DNA from 3 places in the Undibacterium sp. GrIS 1.2 genome. Region 2 is predicted to be linked to each of the others. Evidence: predicted binding sites of a transcription regulator. Region 2 holds the regulator's gene; each other region holds the start of a gene.
What was found. Region 2 encodes sigma-54, which starts transcription at its own class of promoters, with help from an activator protein. Its sites were predicted from a motif close to TGGCANGNAANCTGCTTT; they were not measured.
Positions count from the first base shown of each region.

Region 1: a site for sigma-54 is predicted at 3,630-3,647, ahead of AAKU61_RS04960 (PEP-CTERM sorting domain-containing protein). Genes of this name have one in related genera too.
Region 3: a site for sigma-54 is predicted at 2,874-2,891, ahead of AAKU61_RS01015 (outer envelope protein). Genes of this name have one in related genera too.

Region 1 is NZ_JBEONP010000008.1:14,228-20,564, forward strand. It holds gene AAKU61_RS04940 (nucleotidyltransferase domain-containing protein) at 1-141, shown strand, start outside; gene AAKU61_RS04945 (transglycosylase SLT domain-containing protein) at 693-1,607, shown strand; gene AAKU61_RS04950 (PEP-CTERM/exosortase system-associated acyltransferase) at 1,621-2,436, shown strand; gene AAKU61_RS04955 (ThiF family adenylyltransferase) at 2,518-3,348, opposite strand; gene AAKU61_RS04960 (PEP-CTERM sorting domain-containing protein) at 3,700-4,572, shown strand; gene AAKU61_RS04965 (TIGR03013 family XrtA/PEP-CTERM system glycosyltransferase) at 4,799-6,196, shown strand; gene prsK (XrtA/PEP-CTERM system histidine kinase PrsK) at 6,224-6,337, shown strand, end outside.
Region 2 is NZ_JBEONP010000005.1:61,809-68,145, forward strand. It holds gene ggt (gamma-glutamyltransferase) at 1-963, shown strand, start outside; gene hpf (ribosome hibernation-promoting factor, HPF/YfiA family) at 1,251-1,595, opposite strand; gene AAKU61_RS03390 (RNA polymerase factor sigma-54) at 1,749-3,245, opposite strand; gene lptB (LPS export ABC transporter ATP-binding protein) at 3,263-4,003, opposite strand; gene lptA (lipopolysaccharide transport periplasmic protein LptA) at 4,005-4,583, opposite strand; gene lptC (LPS export ABC transporter periplasmic protein LptC) at 4,603-5,280, opposite strand; gene AAKU61_RS03410 (KdsC family phosphatase) at 5,277-5,822, opposite strand; gene AAKU61_RS03415 (KpsF/GutQ family sugar-phosphate isomerase) at 5,822-6,337, opposite strand, start outside.
Region 3 is NZ_JBEONP010000002.1:1,005-7,341, reverse strand. It holds gene AAKU61_RS01025 (ABC transporter permease) at 1-779, opposite strand, end outside; gene AAKU61_RS01020 (ABC transporter ATP-binding protein) at 781-2,451, opposite strand; gene AAKU61_RS01015 (outer envelope protein) at 3,143-3,919, shown strand; gene AAKU61_RS01010 (BMP family ABC transporter substrate-binding protein) at 4,106-5,185, shown strand; gene AAKU61_RS01005 (methyl-accepting chemotaxis protein) at 5,293-6,337, opposite strand, start outside.

The DNA of each region.
Region 1 (6,337 bases), on a different contig from region 2:
AGTTGTGATGATGGTTTCACTAGCTTGGCAAGATCACTACTTTATATTCGTGCCAACTGGTTGCGAATGCCGCCACTGTTGCTTATCCGGCACTTATTGCATAAGGCATTCATCTCTCCTAAAAAGGATAGAGGTGCGTGATTTTGAAGATATATCATTTGCTTTATCAGTTGCTCAGATAGAAGAAGAGCAAGCGAGATCCGCGTAAGTTTTTTACCTATGAATGCCTCGCAGTTGCCACCTAGGAATTGTTCTTAAATTATACTACCAGCGAGTATTTTTATATCGTCCATATAAAGTCTGGTCATTAGAGGTATTTTTAAAAAATACTAGGGGAGTATAGTAAATTCATTGGCATTGATTATTTAAAGATCGATGGATTAACGCTCTAATATCAATGGGTTAGTACAGGTTTTATATCAAATTTCTCTCAACGCAAACCATTATCTCTTTAATCTCTGGCTGGCAATATAGAGCTCTGATCAATTCCAAATTATTCCTAAATAAGAGTAAACAATAAAACCACATTAGTTGCATCTTTGATACTTATTGGCCGTCAATTCTCTGTACTATCTAAATTAAAATAATCACAAAAGGTATCGACATTCTCAAGCTGTTTAATCGCTATTCCATGAGCGAAACAGAGTCTGCCCGTTCAGAGCGTGCGACAGAGAACGCGATAAACACAATCTATGTTCAGACCCCTTCGTTTGCTAATTGCCGCGCTGGCTTTAAGTGCGATTAATACTCCCGTATTAGCAGACCAGAGCATTGATATTGCTGCGTCAGTCAGTGATGTAGATAAAGCGAAATTAATTGAGCTGACACGTTTGGCTGCACAATTTGAACACGCCGAAGGGGTTCCTCGTGATTATCCACATGCCTTAGAACTTTACTGCGTAGCCGCCAAAGCGGGTTATGCAGAAGCTCAATATGCGATGGGTTGGATGTATGTAAATGGTCGAGGTGTGCCTAGAAATGATGCAATTGCCCAGCAACTTTTTCAGATCGCTGCTGAGCAAGGACATCCGCAAGCGAAGCAAATGCTCGGTACGATCGTCGTTACAGAAATGACTTCGTTGCCGCCTTGCTTTGACGTCGTTGTCGAAGTCCCTAGCGTTAAAAATGCAGAAACGTTTATCCCGGTTTATCCCAAAGGAAAGATCGCCCAATTAGTACAAAAGTTGGCACCACGTTATTCGGTTGATGCTAATTTTGCGCTTGCCATTATTTATGTCGAATCCGGTTTTAACGAGAAGGCGCTATCGCAAAAAAATGCGCAAGGCTTGATGCAACTTACACCCGACACCGCACAACGTTTTAGTGTAAAAAACGCTTTTGATGCAGAAGACAATATTAAAGGTGGGCTATCGTATTTACGTTGGTTGCTCGCCTATTTTAGAGGTAATGTTTCCCTCGTTGCTGCGGCCTATAACGCCGGCGAGGGTGCGGTAGAAAAATATCATGGCGTACCGCCTTACTTAGAAACACATGATTATGTTCAAAAAATAAATCGTCTTTATCAAAAGACGACTCATCCATATCAAAGGAATTTAGTAACCTCTTCACCCATCGTGATGCATCGAGCAAGCAAAAATCAGCTTTAGAGCGGAAGGCAATATGTTGATCGAGAGAATATTCGGCAAGCGAGATATTTTGGTTCCTTACTTTAAGTTTCGTAAGGAATTACGAGGCAATATTGAATCAGTATTGCTAAAAGAAATTTTTCAATTGCGATACGAGGTCTATTGCCTGGAGTGTCAATTTCTTCCAACCGAGGAGTTTCAAAATGGACTTGAAAGCGATGAATATGATGATTGTGCGACCCATTTTGCAGCCTACACAATGGAAGATGAGATCGTAGGGACTGTGAGACTGGTTCAGCCACTCACGTCGCTAGATTACCCGTTTGAAAGTCATTGCAGTATTTTTGATACTTTTGAAATGCCAGATCGTGCGATCGCGGGAGAAATATCTCGCCTGGTCGTTCGTAAGACGCATCGTCGACGTCGAGGTGATTCAATGGAAGGTGTGTCCAAAGACTTTTTAGAAAAAGGTAGCTCTGCAACTATTAAACCTCACCAAGGCGGGAAGACTCGCAGAGGCAATAGCCCATTACTATTGTTAGGCCTGTATAGGGAAATGTATCGGTATAGCCGCCAAAATGGAATTCGTTTTTGGTATGCAGCAATGGAGAGGTCACTCGCACGTTCATTAGATAAGATGGGATTCAGGTTTGTACCCATTGGACCGCAAACTGATTATTACGGACCTGTTACCCCATTTATCGTTGATTTAAATGAATTGGAAGAGCGTCTGCAAAGAGAAAATAAATTTTTAGCAGCATGGTTTAACGACCAGCCTATTCCATTTAAGATCGTTTTTTTTACCTTTTTAGGTAGTTTCTGGCAGCGCCTAACTAAGCGTCGCACCTAGCAAGGAAGGTGATCTGAGTCGGATTAATTTTAGTAATCAGATTAATTTTTAAGCTTATCGATAGACCAGAATCGAAAATAATTACTCGGTAATGTTGATGAGTTTAGTTTGATTATTTCTAAAGCTGTGTACCACCATTTGCGGTGCGCTTGGCACTTTTAATCCAGCAATAACGTCATGCATCATCGATACCGCCATCGCCGCAATCGTAAAACTACCAACCGCTATTTGTGATGCCGGGCAAGGTCTGCCATCTTCCATAATGGTTAACGCTTTTGCCACCTGCTCCACGACTTGTTTGTCTAAATGAGCGCCAATTCGATTCATTATTTTCGCAAAAACATTGGCATAACTCGCATCCCCTTCACCCTGACTGTCTTGAATGTCATTCGCAATTAAATCGGTCAATGAAATACCAGAATCTGAGGGGAAATAAAGAACTCCAGCGCCATATCCGATAGACAGGGCCGTGAACAATTCTGTGTGAAATGCTTTGGCTGCCGTATGTAGACTCAGGATTGCTTCGAGATCAAGAAAATCGACAGTATCAAAAACGATATTAGCTTTTTTGACGATATCTGCAGTGTTATCTTTATTTAAGTAGGCATAAATCGCCTCAACCTTAGCCTCAGGGTTGATGCGTAAAATTTGACGTTTCAAGGCCTCAACTTTGGGTTTGCCGATATCGTCAAAATCATAAAATTGTCGGTTTAGATTATGCGCATCGACGACGTCGCCATCGACTAAGACGAAGTTGCAAAACCCCATCCGCGTGGCACAAACGGCGACGCTACTGCCAATGCCGCAACCTGCAATCAAGATCGTGGTTTCGCTGATTTTTTTTTGGGTCGTCAGATCCACATAGCCATTATTCCGAGTTACAAAATAATCATAATTAAAACTGGTAGTCATAATAATGTCCTCGAATATGTTTGCAAAATTGACTGTTTTAAGCTCACACAAGCATATAACATGTCAAAGCATAAGTGGTGAAATTTAGTTAACGTTCCGGTAGGTAATTAATAGAGATAACAGCTATTTCCATGCGGCATCTCCATAGACAAATAGCCTGTTTATTTACATTTTAAAGCTGTCGATTTTTCTTACAGCAGATCTAAATATAGGATGATTTTTTTCATTAAAACCGATATTTGTACTGGGTTCTCCTATGAGAATATATTAACGGTAAATAGTGGCACAGCATTTGCTTATATGACGTCGACGCTCAATTAACCGCGCCCTAAACAAATGTGGAGAACTAATATGAACATGAAAAAATGGATAGCAGCAACATCCTTGGGCTTGGCATCATTGTCAGCCGGTGCAACAACTTTGGATGATCTTACTGGCAATTTGAATATCAAATTGGTCGGTTTAACAACTGAAACAAATACAACAGCTGGCAGCAACGAAACAACTTGGGGTGTAGGCTCAATTACTCAGATCTTGGGTACAGGCGGCAAATCCTGGGCTGCTGGTTTGTCTGATGGTAGTTATTTGTATTACATGATTTACGGCATTGCAGATTTGAATATCGTCTCAACTGCATCCGGTTTTAATATCTACAACATTGGTGCGACTGGCGGCACTTCAGATGGATTGATCCATTTGGATGTATATCGCTCTGCAACAAAGATTAATGCTTTGGATTCCGATTTCAACGCAAATCCAAACGATCGTACAGGATTCAATAGCTATTCAGCGTTTGCAGGTCTCGGCCCAGCTTATTTGCAAGTAGTGTTTGGTGCAGGAAAGCAATTGGTTAATGTTGCTGGCGGATTTGATCCAACAGCTGATGAAACTCAATCAACGTTGGTACAGCAAGCGACTTCTACAAACTTGCCAGCTGACGGCAAGGGTTCGTTTTTCGGTGATGTTGTTGGCGGAACTGCTTACAGCTCATGGAATACAAACGCTCAATTCGGACACGATTTTGACGGTAAATATACTTTGAGTGACAACGGTGCTGATGCTGGTTCGGGTGTTTGCACAAGCGCACAGATCAGCGCAGGTCAATGCTTCACCGGTTTGATCAATGATCCAATCAGATCCAATAAAATTCCAGAGCCAGCATCTATCGCTTTGTTGGGATTGGGTTTGGCAGGTCTGGCTAGTCTGCGCCGTAAAGCAAAATAATATAAAACAAGTTTTTTTGTTGGAAGCTGCCTGATAGTAATCAGGCAGCTTTTTTGCATTTACCAGTCTTTACTTAAGTAATGGTAAAAATATTCTGGGCTGTTGCATTCTGCGCAGAATATATTTCATTTTTATTAATCACTGTAAAAATTGCAAAAAATATAGTAATCTCTATATGAATAATGTTTTTTTTGCAATTAATTTGTTGCTGGGCTGTGGAGCATAGATGTTCAGAATCGCCAACCACCACGTATCACGTATCACTTCGATTTTGCTCTTGATTGAATTCAGCATTTCGCTGGTATCAGTTTATTTTGGAGCAATGATTCGTGATGTTGATCATGAACTTCCGTTTTCATCCTCGTCTAATAGTTTTTTTCAAACTGCCTGTGTATTTGCCTTTGCAGTCGTATTTAGCATGAGTGCATTGGGCATGTATCAGATCAATTTTAGAGAGGGTATTCGTAATACATTTCTTCGTCTGATGCCTTCGTTTGCCATGGCATTAATCCTCATTACCTTAGTATTTTATGTGCTGCCGACTTTGTATATTGGCAGAGGTATGCTGGGTATTGTGTTGGTTATTGCCGCTATCGGCATTTTGGTGGCGCGAGTTTTAATATTTAAGACATCGCAATCTGGCGTTTTACGGTCAAGGATTATCTTTCTTGGAAGTGGCGCTATTGCAAAGGAGTGTTGTGAACTTGCTTTGAGTAATTCAGCCCATCATGAATATGAAATATTAGGCTTTATGCCAGTTAGTGATGAAGATTGCCAGGTTGTTAATGTCAATTTTTTCCCCGCGAACACTCGCTTAAGTACCCTTGCTGAAAAATATAATGCAGATGAAATTGTGGTTGCAGTACAAAATCGACGTGGCTCACAATTTCCGATTGATGATTTGCTTGAGTGCAAATTAAGTGGCGTGAGAGTGATTGATGCTGCGGCCTTTTTTGAGCGCGAGGCATGTCAAATTCGCGTTGAGTCTTTACAGCCTGGCTGGCTCGTCTTTGGTGATGGATTTAATCAGAATTTTTTGCGGCGAATTATTAAACAGATTTTTGATTTATTCGCCAGTGCGATTATTTTCTTGTTGGCGTCGCCTGTCATGTTAATTACTACTTGTCTTATTTATTTGGAAGATCGTGGCCCCATCCTTTATAAGCAAGAGCGAGTCGGGAAAGACGGCAGAACCTATATGGTTTTGAAGTTTCGTAGTATGGGTACGAATGCTGAGCGAGCTGGTAATCCGCAATGGGCAACAACGAATGATCCACGTGTTACTAGAGTCGGTAAGATCATCCGCAAGTTGCGCATTGACGAATTACCTCAAATACTGAATGTCTTGAAAGGCGAAATGAGTTTTGTTGGCCCTCGCCCTGAAAGGCCTTTCTTTGTAGATCAGCTATGCAAAGATGTTCCTTTTTATAATTTGCGGCACAGCATTAAGCCAGGTATTACCGGTATGGCTCAGGTGAGATATGCCTACGGAGCCTCGGTAGAAGATTCTTTGCAAAAGCTGCAATATGATTTGTATTACGTCAAAAACAATAGTCTTTTTTTAGATGTTTTGATTTTGTTGGAAACAGTACAGGTCGTTTTGCTAGGCAAAGGTGCTAGGTAACACGCCCGCCTCAAGAAAGTAGATTAGATGCTGATTAGTGTCGCTTCGCTTAGTTACACCATCGCTGCATCAGCGTTTTTACTGTTATCCATTGTTTTGATGACTTTATGGCGAGGCCGGCTTCATTGGCTGTCCTTGACA
Region 2 (6,337 bases):
GGCATCATCAGCGCAGAAGATATGAAAAATTATAAGGTCGTCGAGCGCGAACCCGTCAAAGGTAGTTATCGCGGCTATGAAATCGTGGCCATGCCGCCACCCAGCTCAGGCGGCGTACACATCGTACAAATGTTGCATATTCTTGAACACTTTCCGATTAAAGAACAAGGCAGTAATAGCGCACAAAACTTACACCTGATGGCGGAGACCATGAAGCTCGCTTATGCCGATCGTTCTGAATATTTGGGCGATCCCGATTTTGTCAAAGTACCGATTAAAGCACTGACATCACGCGCCTATGCTGATGAGTTATCAAAGAAAATTAATCCAGAACATGCAACGCCGTCCGATCAAATCAAGCCCGGTAAACTAGCGCCTTACGAAAGTGATCAAACTACCCATTTTGCTACAGCAGATCAGTATGGTAACGTCGTCGCAACTACCTACACGCTGAATCTGAATTTTGGTAGCGGCATCGTTGCTAGCGGCACCGGCATTACCTTAAATAATGAAATGGATGATTTCTCCGTAAAAGCGGGTGCTCCCAACGCGTTTGGATTACTTGGTGGCGATGCCAATGCGATTGCGGCATACAAGCGCCCGCTCAGCTCAATGTCACCGACAATTATTTTAAAAGACGGACGACCATTTCTGACCACAGGCAGCCCGGGGGGTAGCCGGATTATCACCACCAGTTTGCAAATTATTATGAATGTGATTGACCATGATATGAATATTGCCGAAGCCAGCATTGCGCCTCGCATTCATCATCAATGGATGCCAGATCAATTGCGCGTAGAAAAAGGGATCACTATCGATACCTTAAACATACTGGAGCAAAAAGGTCAGCATCTGAGATTGTCACCGACTATGGGGCGCACACAAACGATACAAATGAGCAATCAGGGATTTGATGGTTATTCAGATCCGCGCAATCCCGACGGAAAAACTTTAGGGTATTGAGGTTAAATTTAAATGCGTACAAGCTAATCTGTGCGGCTTAAAGAAATGAATAGCTACGAGTGTCGCTTATTTCTCCAGTACCCAATATAAATACTCTCCCCAGGTATATTTTAGTTGTCCATGTAATTACTGGACAATAAGCCATATTTATAAAAATAATATGGGAGTATATTTATATCAGCGCATAATCTTCGCAAAAAAATCAAGTGTTACGTAAACAAAAAAAGGACGCCGGATTGCGTCCTTTTTTGCTATTTTCTAATCGAAAAAGCGACTAAGTCATCTGCTTACACTGGCGTCGGATCGGGTATGTGTTTGATCGCGTCATGTTGATGATTTTGGATTTTGTCTTTATGTTTAATGACTTGTCGGTCCAGTTTGTCGATGAGAGTGTCGATGGCGGCGTAGAGATCTTGTGCCAGGCTTTCAACATGAATATCTTTGCCACTGATGTGCAGATTAATGTCTGCTTTATGGCGTTTTTCCTTTTCTTTGAGCTTGTCCACGGTCAGGATGACGGCGATATCAATTACTTGATCGAAATGCCGCCTGATACGTTCAAGCTTATTTTGCACATGTTCACGAATTGCAGGAGTTACTTCGAGGTGATGTCCACTGATGGTGAGATTCATACTACGCTCCTTGGTAATCTTACTTGTTACAAACATTTTGTCTTAACTCAATTAATGTAAATTTAATCAGACGATGAATTGGCAGACTAATACTTAAATTATTTATTGAGCTAAATTATATATAGCAACACACGAGGATATTTCAAGAACAAGTTACAAAGATTTGCGCAGGCTTACTGGCGGGATTTTCAAGGCCTCGCGATATTTGGCGACTGTGCGTCGCGCAATTACCATGCCTTGTTCTCCCAGCATGTCTGCAATCTTGCTGTCAGAGAGTGGGATTTTCTGGTCTTCTGCTCCTATCAACTGCTTGATGAGTGCACGTATCGCGGTGGATGATGCTTCCCCCCCTGCTTCCGTCGCGACATGGCTACCGAAGAAATATTTCAACTCAAACATACCATGCGGGGTCAGCATGTATTTTTGCGTCGTTACACGAGAAATAGTGCTCTCGTGTAAACCCAGTGTATCAGCAATTTCGCGCAACACAAGTGGTCGCATTGCAACGGCACCGTGCGTGAAAAAATTACGTTGTCTTTCAACTATCGCTTGTGAAACCCGCAAAATCGTATCAAAGCGTTGCCGCATATTTTTGATTAGCCAGCGCGCCTCTTGCAATTGGGAACCTAGCGTACCGTCACCCCGATTTTGCTTCATGATGCTGGCGTACATACTATTAACACGTAGCTTTGGCATCACATCTTGATTGAGTAATACTTGCCAGCCGTTCACTGTCTTTCTGACTATCACATCCGGCACGACATAATCTGAAGCCGCCACGGCAAATTCAGCACCCGGTTTGGGGTTACATTGACGAATAACCACTTGCGCTTCGCGTAAATCCTCGTCATCACAATTAAGGATTTTCTTCAACTTATTAAAATCTCTTTGAGCGAATAAAGTGATGTGGCTCTCAACAATTTTTTGCGCCAGCCGACGCGTCACAAAAGGAATTTTAGGAAAACGTTTAATCTGCAAGGCCAGACATTCGGATACATTTCTGGCACCGACACCGCTAGGGTCAAAGTTCTGCAACATGTTCAGCGCAAAGGATAATTCTTCCGGCTCAACACATAATTCCAATGGCAAGCTGGCATGAATTTCTTCAAGCGTTTCCATCAAATAGCCATTGGTATCCAAGGCATCAATCATCAGCTCAATCAGAGCACGATCACGGGGCTCGCGAATGTTCAATCGCATCTGCTCCAACAAGTGATCTCTGAGGCTAGTTTGTGCTGCTTCTAACTGCGGACGTCCGTCATCTTCTTCTGACGATTTGCTGCCTTGAGGAACATCATCAAAGCTCCACTCTTCTTCATTCGCGCTGGTGCTATCGGCAGAGGCAGCGACTTCGCTAAGCTCGGCATTTTCAGTACTGGCACTTGCAGTAGCTGCATCGCCATTCATTTCTGGCGCGGCGAATTCAGTTTCAGAATTATTCGTAGTCGCACTGATGGCGCCGTCGGCCAGCAAGCGCACTGCATTATCCATAGGATCATCTACCCGCTCCAACATGGGATTGTCGGAAAGTAGATTTTCTAACTCTTGATGTAGCTCCAGCGTGGACAATTGCAGCAAACGTATCGATTGCTGCAATTGGGGCGTTAAGGCCAAATGCTGGGACGTGCGGAGTTGCAGGCTTTGCTTCATCATCGTATGGCTTCCCGCTACATGCGGAAATGCTCTCCCAGATAAACTCGGCGAACCGATTCGTCTTTAATGATATCGTCTGGCTTACCAGTCGCCAACACAGCGCCCTGATTAATGATGTAGGCATGGTCACAAATGCCAAGAGTTTCGCGTACATTGTGATCTGTGATCAGAACGCCGATACCCCGGTTTTTAAGGAAGCGCACAATCCGTTGGATCTCAATGACGGCAATCGGATCGACGCCTGCAAAAGGCTCATCCAACAACACGAAACGAGGATTGGTTGCCAATGCTCTGGCGATCTCTACCCTGCGACGTTCACCACCCGACAAGGATAAAGCCTGATTTTCACGAATGCCGTCAATCTGCAATTCGGCCAGCAAGGTGTCTAAACGTTTTTCAATTTTCTTTTTACTCAGAAATTGATCGTTTTCATCTTTTTGTAATTCAAGAACTGCACGGATATTGTCTTCTACAGACAGCTTACGAAATACCGAGGCCTCTTGCGGCAAATAAGATAAGCCCAAGGTTGCACGTTTGTGTATGGGTAAGCGCGAGATATCAACACCATCAATATTGATCTCACCGGCATCAGAGGGTACCAGTCCAACAATCATATAAAACGATGTAGTCTTGCCAGCGCCGTTCGGACCTAGCAAACCGACCACTTCACCGCTCTTTACTTCCAACGACACGTCACGGACGACTTGCCGCGCGCCATAGCGCTTTTGCAAACCCTTAACTAATAATGTACTCATCTTATTCTTTGACTTTTTTGTCGGATTTTGGAGCCAAAATTAACGTCACACGTCCGCCACCGTCAACAGATTTTCCAGACGTATTATTAGTCGCCACGAATACATCGCTAAGACTGTCGTAGGATAAAAAGTCGCCCTGCTGTTCCTGTGTGACGGTTTTACCTTCAAGATATTTCACGTCAGCCTTAGAAATAAATTTTACTAATTCTGTCCTGGTGTCATATTCGACCCGGTCTGCTACACCTTCTACCCATAAGTCTGGACCGCCGTCACGCTTTTGACGGAAAAATACTTTGCCGCCCGCAACAGCATAGAGAACAGCACTCTGCGTTCCATCTTGTGCGGTTGTCACGACAGCGCGCTCGGCTTTGACTAACAAGGTACCTCGGGTCAAAACGACATTCCCCGTGATGGTAGATACGTTTTTCTTCCCTTCGGAAATAGAATGATCTGCGGTAATTTCTGTCGGCTTATCGGCATCCGCTTTTTCAGCAAATGCCGCCGAATGTAAAACTACTGCACTGACAGCACATAAAAAGCCGCCGATCAGATGCTTGGATTGTTTATTGTGGAAGCTCATTACTTGCTCTCCATTTTGATTAATTAGATGTTTTTTGCTTCGTGCCTGACTTCGCACCTGGCTTAGTAAAATGCATGTGAACCTGACTTAGTAACTGAGTCTCTTGTGTCTCATTATTCGCCGTCATTCCAACTGCATGTGTTTCTGAATTTTGTGAATACAAGGTCACGGGATGATCTGTTTTCATCGTATTCAGATCGGGTAACAACAATAGATAATCGGTATTTAACTGCATGTATTTTGTAGTATCACTCTCAGGCCTTACTACCTGAACATTGTCATACAGATGAATCTCGTCACTTTGGGTATTAATCTCAACTTGTGCTTTAGCTTGCTCGCTAAGTTGTGCAGTTTTTTGCTCTACCAGTCCGCGATCAGCACGTACTGTTACAGGAGTTTTATCTTTATCAAAACTATTAATACGGGGTTGTGTAATTTCAAAATTATCATATTGCGGGTTATGAGTGAGCCGGCTACCGGTGACATGAAAATTCGCCTGTCCTTTGTTCGACAAACGGATGAAATTAAAATTTTCCACATAGTAATCAGGATCGGTACGAGCAGCACTGCGCATATTTCCTTCTTCATCACTTTTGCGTAAAACTTGCAGCACCCAAAAGCTACCCATCGCAATTACGCCGAGCATAATAATGCCTACCCAGACGCGGAAACGATCTGCAGAAAAAATATACTTCATAGTAGAAAAGGCGCTAAGGCCTGGTCGTATTTACCTTGCGCCCGCAAAATAAAATCACAAACTTCGCGTACCGCACCATTGCCACCACTCACCTGCGTGATGTAATCAACACGGCAACGTACCTCGGCATGTCCATTCGGTACGCTGGCGGCAAAACCAACCCGCGATAATACCGGCAAGTCAATTACATCATCACCGATAAAGCCGCAATGCTCTGCTTCGACCTTCAACTCAGCGCATAATTCTTGAAAAGCAGACCGTTTGTCATGAATACCCTGGCGCAAATGAACAATCCCCAAATCTGCTGCACGACGCGCCACAATAGGCGACTGACGCGCACTGATGATGGCAGTCTGAATACCGGCTTGTTGCAGCAAACGAATTCCCTGACCATCCAGCACATTAAAGCTTTTCATCATTTCGCCATCAGGGCCAAAATGCAGGCTACCACTGGTCAAAATACCGTCTACATCAAAAATCATTAATTGGACTTGAGCTGCCTTGGCAACTGCATTTGAATTCAACATTGTCGTTGCAGTCATCAAATCACCTTAGCGCGGGTCAGGTCATGAATATGCAGAGCGCCGACTAATTTGCCATGTTCATCCGCTACCAACAATTGATTAATTCTATGGGTTTCCATTACCTCAACCGCTTCAACTGCCAACTGCTCCGCACGAATGCTGCGTGGATTTTTATGCATCACATCCGCGATCACAATTTTAGTAAAGTCCTGAACACTTTCCATCAAACGACGTAAATCACCATCGGTAAATACGCCGATTACCCGCTGCTCATGATCGACTACGGCTGTCATCGCCATGCCTTTTTTGGTAATTTCCATCAGCGCAACGGTCAACTTAGTGTCAGGCGTCACTTGAGGAATATCGTCGCCGCTACGCATCACATCGCGGACATGTGTCAACAAACGGCGACCGAGCGCGCCACCGGGGTGGGAGCGGGCGAAATCTTCTTCACGGAAACCACGTGCATCCAAGACCGCAACAGCAAGTGCATCGCCCAGTGCCAGTGTGACTGTCGTACTGGCCGTTGGTGC
Region 3 (6,337 bases), on a different contig from region 2:
CCCGCCAGACCAGCAGTCGCACCACTGATCATTAGTGCAACCCAAACATTACGCTTAATCGAAAATCCAGCATACGTCGCCGCTGCAGGTGCCAGTCCAGCTACCTGCATACGATAGCCCGCATACGTCTGACTAGAAAAAATCCAAGATGCAATCGCCAGCAATAATCCCAACACAAAACTCCAGTTGGTACGAGTACCTTCGACTAATAAGGGAATTAAGTACGCGTCAGCGAAGGTTTTCGATTGCGGAAAATTAAAACCTTGGGGATCGCGCCATGGACCATGAACTAGAAACGATAAAAATAACTGAGCAATATAAACCAACATCAAGGTCACCAGAATTTCGCTGGTATTAAAACGGTTCCGTAAAAATGCCGGTATCGCAGCCCATGCCATACCGCCCAGAGCACCAGCCAACAACATCAGCGGCAAACCCCAAGCGACGCTGGTATCTCCCAACCACAACGCGACACCGCCACTGGCAATCGCGCCCATCGTCAACTGGCCTTCTGCTCCGATATTCCAGACATTCGCGCGGAATCCTATTGCCAGACCAAGTGCGCACAATAATAAAGGTGATGCCTTCAATAATAATTCGCCAACGCCGTATATGTTCTCGACCGGTTTGATGAAGAAGACATAAAACGCTTGTTGCGGTGGTTTTCCAAGTGCAGTAAAAATTATGATGCCGGTAAGTAACATCGCCACCGCCGCAATCAGAGGTGATGCGATCTTCATCATGGAAGACGGCACAGGACGGCGCTCCAACTTAAACATATTAGGCAAAATGGCTCTCCTGATGATTGCTTGCTTGTCCGGCTATAAATGAAAGGCCTGACTGCGTAGACGAGCCGTCCATTCTCTTCGTCACTGCATCAAATTTGCCGCTCATCCAGTTTCCGATTTGTTCAATACTTGTATCGGCCAAAGGCAATGCCGGCGACAAACGTCCCTCAGCCAAAACGCAGATACGGTCGCTGATCGTGAACAATTCCTCCAGCTCTTCCGAGATGACTAGCAGGGCCACTCCTTGCTGTCGCAGATCCATCAGGGCTTGCCGTATCATCTGTGCAGCACCCACGTCCACGCCCCAGGTCGGCTGCGCGATTATCATCAATTTGGGATTGAGCATCGTCTCGCGTCCGACAATAAATTTTTGTAGATTGCCACCGGACAGACTAGAAGCAACAGCGCTGTCACCACCGCATTTGACTTTGAAGTGCGTAATAACTTCTTGTGTGAACTGACGAATCGCAGAATGACGTAAAAATCCATTCTTCACCATGCCATGCCGGGCGCCAGTTAATAATGCGTTGTGCAATAGACTCATGGCAGGCACCGCACCACGCCCTAAGCGCTCTTCAGGAACAAAGGTCAGGCCTAGGCGTCGTCGTTGTGCTGAATTCAGGCGTCCGGCATCTTGTCCAATAATGCTGATCATCTTACTTTGCGGGCTGAGAACTTCTCCCGACAACGCAGCTAATAATTCTTTTTGTCCATTACCAGAGATACCTGCAATCCCCAATATTTCTCCGCTTTTTACAGACAAGCTGATCGATTCCAGCGCGGTGCCAAAAGGATCAATCGTCGACATGGATAACTGGTTTAGCGCTAAACGCACTTCCCCTGTTTCTTGTGGGACTAAATGACATTCGGCCAGTTCGCCACCGATCATCATCCGTGCCAGACTGTCGTTGGTTTCTTGTTTAGGTACCGCAGTACCCGTGACACGACCGCCGCGCAGCACGGTTGCTGTGTCACATAATGCCCGGATCTCATCTAACTTATGGCTGATATACAAGATGCTGCACCCCTCTTTAGCCAATTGTCGCAACGTGTCAAACAAGATCAATACCGCCTGTGGAGTCAGCACGGATGTTGGTTCATCCATGATTAACAGCTTAGGCTCCAATAACAAGCAACGAACAATTTCTACCCTTTGCCGTTCGCCTACTGACATGCTATGTACTAGGCGGTAAGGGTCAATCGGTAATCCGTATTTGTCAGAGACTTCCGTAATCCTGGCGGCGAGCGATGCCGGTGCTGTCGGCACATCCATTGCAAGTGCAATATTCTCAGCAACCGTAAGGGTCTCAAATAAAGAAAAATGCTGAAACACCATTCCTATCCCCATACGTCGCGCTTGGGCGGGATTGGTGATATCCACATAGCGCCCCTCCCACAAAATCGTACCTTCATCGGGTTGGGTCACGCCATACACGATTTTCATCAAGGTACTTTTACCGGCACCGTTTTCGCCGAGTAAAGCGTGAATCTCTCCGGGCTGCACGGTCAGTGCGATATCGTCGTTTGCAACCACAGTAGGGTAGCGCGTGGTGATTCCAGTTAACACCAGACGAGGCGACTGTGTCGATGACGATATCGTCTGATCTGGCTGAATTGGCAGAGCCGTCGCAGGTAACTCAGGTGAAGCTGGCAAGTGATCCATAGCGTCCCGTTAAAGAGGAAGTAAATAGCAAAATCAACTGTCGCAATTGTCATGCCAAGCTCAGTCATTCCATATTGAGAAGTTCTTTGTATCGACATGCTGAGCATACAATCAGATGATGCAAATTGTCGACAATATTTCACTATATTGATAACAATTTTTACTTGTGTTGTAGTTAAAGCTGTTATATTTTCTGCTCATCATCACATCAATGATGAAAATAATATGAATAACAATCTCATGAGCTTAGCAGAACATAGCCATGCTCATTAGTTGACAGCGTGTCGCTAATCTTCCGATTTATGCATTAATGATGCACTAATAACGCACATTTATCTTCATTTAAGAGCAAATTTAATGCGCTCAGATTATCTGAATGACGTAAAACTGTTCCTCATTGGTGAGAAAATCCAAAAGAAGAGTGGCACATTTTTTGCTGACAAAGAAGTTGAAAATCGTCAACAAGCAAATCCGTTATTGTTGACAACTAAAACTATAACTGTCCATAAAACACTGAATAGTGAAAGATTTTTCGATTCTTAGCTGTGATCCAGTTCCATCCCAGTATCAAAAAACAATCAGACGGAAACAGATTCATTTTTAATCGTAAATCCTTATGGAGAGCATTATGTTGGCAACACCTTTAAAATCCCGAATTAACAAGACAATCGCTTGCGCAGTCACCCTACTGATGACCGGTATTGCGGCCAGTGAGGCCAACGCAGCGGATTGGAGTGACACCTCAATCGGCTACCGCTATGGTTCCAAATTTGCAGAGCCGTACAACCCCGAAGACATTTCAAAAAACATTTTCAATCTGACCCACGTCAGCGGATACAAATACGGCTCGAATTATTTCAATATTGATCTATTGCAGTCTGATAGCAAAGACAGCAATGCGCAAGAAGCCTATGTGGTGTACCGGAATACCCTAGATCTGGGTAAAGTCACTGGCAAGAGTCTGGGCTTCGGTCCGGTGCGCGGCGTTGGTATTACTGCAGGCTTTGACTGGAATACCAAGAACGATACCGGATATGCATCCAAAAAACGCATGCTCGTTGTCGGCCCGACACTGATGGTGGATGTGCCTGGATTTTTAGACGTCAGTCTGTTGTTACTGCAAGAAAGCAACTTTCCTATTGGTGTCACTAGCCGCTACACCTATGATCTCCATCCTATGCTAAGTGCCGCATGGGGTATTCCTATCAGCACAAGCGGATTCGCATTTGAAGGCTATATGAATTACATCGCCTCCAAAGGAAAAAATGAATATGGTGGCCCAACCTCCCCAGAGACGAATATTGATGCGATGATCATGTATGACGTTGGCACTGCGCTTGGAATCGGCAAAAATACGTTACGAGCTGGTTTTGAATATCAATACTGGCGCAACAAGTTCGGCAATCCATCGCAAGTCCCCGGCTCATTGGCAAAAACACCGATGGCAAGAGTTGAATATCATTTTTAAACGGACAAAGTTGAGAGAGCGACAGTTTCAAACTAGTTGCGCGAGCTTCATCCCGCAAGAAGTTTGAGACTTCACGCTTGATTTTTTTTAGTCGTATTTATTACACGTTTTATCTTATTGTGTTTGTCTGTACTTACCAGTCGTCCCCGTTGCTATCAGGGATTTATTCAAGACAAGGAGTTATCAATGTACCGTATCCGTACCGTAGTAACTGCCATCGCCGTGGCAAGCAGCTTAATGACAGGGGCTTCAGCCTTTGCTGCCGAACCGCTCAAGGTCGCTTTTGTATATCTGGGACCTGTCGGTGACGGCGGCTGGACATTCCAGCATGACCAAGGTCGTCTGGCTATTGAAAAAGAATTTGGCGCAAAAATCAAAACGACGTTTGTTGAAAACGTGCCAGAAACTGCTGATGCAGAACGCATCATCCGCCAGTTAGCTGTCGACGGCAACAAGCTGATTTTCACGACCTCATTCGGCTACATGGATCCGACGGTGAAAGTCGCAAAATTATTTCCTAAAGTCCACTTTGTCCATGCCACAGGCTATAAAACGACAGCTAACTTAGGCACTTATCAAACCCGCTTTTACGAAGGTGCCTACCTGCTCGGCATTATCGCGGGCAAGATGACCAAGTCGAATACTTTAGGCTTTGTCGGCTCCTTCCCAGTACCAGAAGTCGTACGCAATATCGACGCCTTTACCTTGGGTGCAAAAAGCGTCAATCCTAAAATAAAAACCAAAGTTGTCTGGGTCAACACCTGGTACGATCCGGGCAAAGAACGTCAGGCAGCCGAGACTCTGGTGGCACAGGGCGCCGATATGCTGGCACAAAATACGGACTCACCAGCAGTGGTGCAAGTAGCGGAAGAAAAAGGCGTGCATGCTTTTGGCTGGGACACCGATATGGCGAAATATGGCCCTAAAGCCCAACTGTCTGCGAACACGGAAAATTGGGGTGTGTATTACAGCCAGGAAGTCAAACGTGAGTTGGCCGGCACCTGGAAACCTGAACAAACTTTTTGGGGCATCAAAGAAAATCTCGTCGTTCTTTCGCCCTTAAATGCCTCAGTACCAGCAGACGTTGCCAAGCTATTCAACGAGAAAAAACAGGCGATTGTCGATGGAAAGTTGCTGCCATTTGGCGGTCCGTTAAAAGACAATACCGGCAAAGTCAAAGTGGCTGCTAATGCTGAATTGCCGATGGGAGAACTGCTAGGTATCAATTGGCTGGTCGAAGGCGTAGAGGGATCGCTGCCTAAGTAATATCAAGTTCTTTAAGTTCATCAAATTCTATTAAAGACTTTGCCAGAGTTGATTCTGGCAAAGTTACCGCTTCTCTCCGCTAACATTCACTACGCTTCAATATCAAGTTATCTGGTTAGCTGACGTCTTTGTAGCGTGATCGTTGGTACGATCACTTGTAATCCATCAAGCTTAAATATACTGACTATTTGCGCTAATCCGGCTGCCTGCTCTTGCAGCGATGCAGCCGCCGCTGCCGCTTCTTCCACCAAGGCGGCATTTTGTTGTGTCACTGTATCCATCTCAGAAATCGCCTGATTGATTTGCTCAATACCGGTCTCTTGCTCTTGTCCCGCTGAGGTAATTTCGCCCATGATGTCAGTAACACGCTTGACGCTGGCAACGATTTCTTCCATCGTATCGCCAGCTTGCGCCACTAACTTACTACCGATTTCTACCTTCTCCACTGAATCACCAATCAAGGTTTTAATCTCTTTGGCGGCGCTGGCAGAACGTTGTGCAAGGTTGCGTACCTCTGCCGCGACGACAGCAAAACCACGTCCTTGTTCGCCAGCGCGTGCGGCCTCTACCGCGGCGTTCAGGGCCAAGATATTGGTTTGGAAAGCAATACTGTCAATCACGCTAATAATGTCGACGATTTTTTTGGACGACTCATTAATCGAGCCCATGGTTTCTACTACCTGAGAAACAACCTGTCCGCCCTTCACCGCAACGCCAGAAGCAGAAACCGCAAGCTGATTTGCCTGACGAGCATTATCGCCATTTTGTTTGACGGTAGAAGTTAACTCCTCCATAGAAGAAGCTGTTTCTTCCAGTGAACTTGCCTGTTGTTCAGTACGTGAGGATAAATCCAGATTGCCGCTAGCAATCTGGCTAGAAGCAGTCGCAATAGTGTCGGTACCAGAGCGCACGTGACCGACGATTTTTTGCAAACTAAAGTTCATGTCTTGTAAGGCTTGCAGCAACTGACCTGTCTCATCTTTAGAATCAACCACAATGGTGCTGGTTAAATCGCCGTCCGCGACTTTGCGGGCAACCACGACAGCATCATTTAAAGGTCGGGTAATACTGCGCGTCACGAACGCGCCCAATAAAACACTAACAATCGCAGCGATAATTGACAAGGCTAAAATAAGCAGCCGCGTCTCAGAC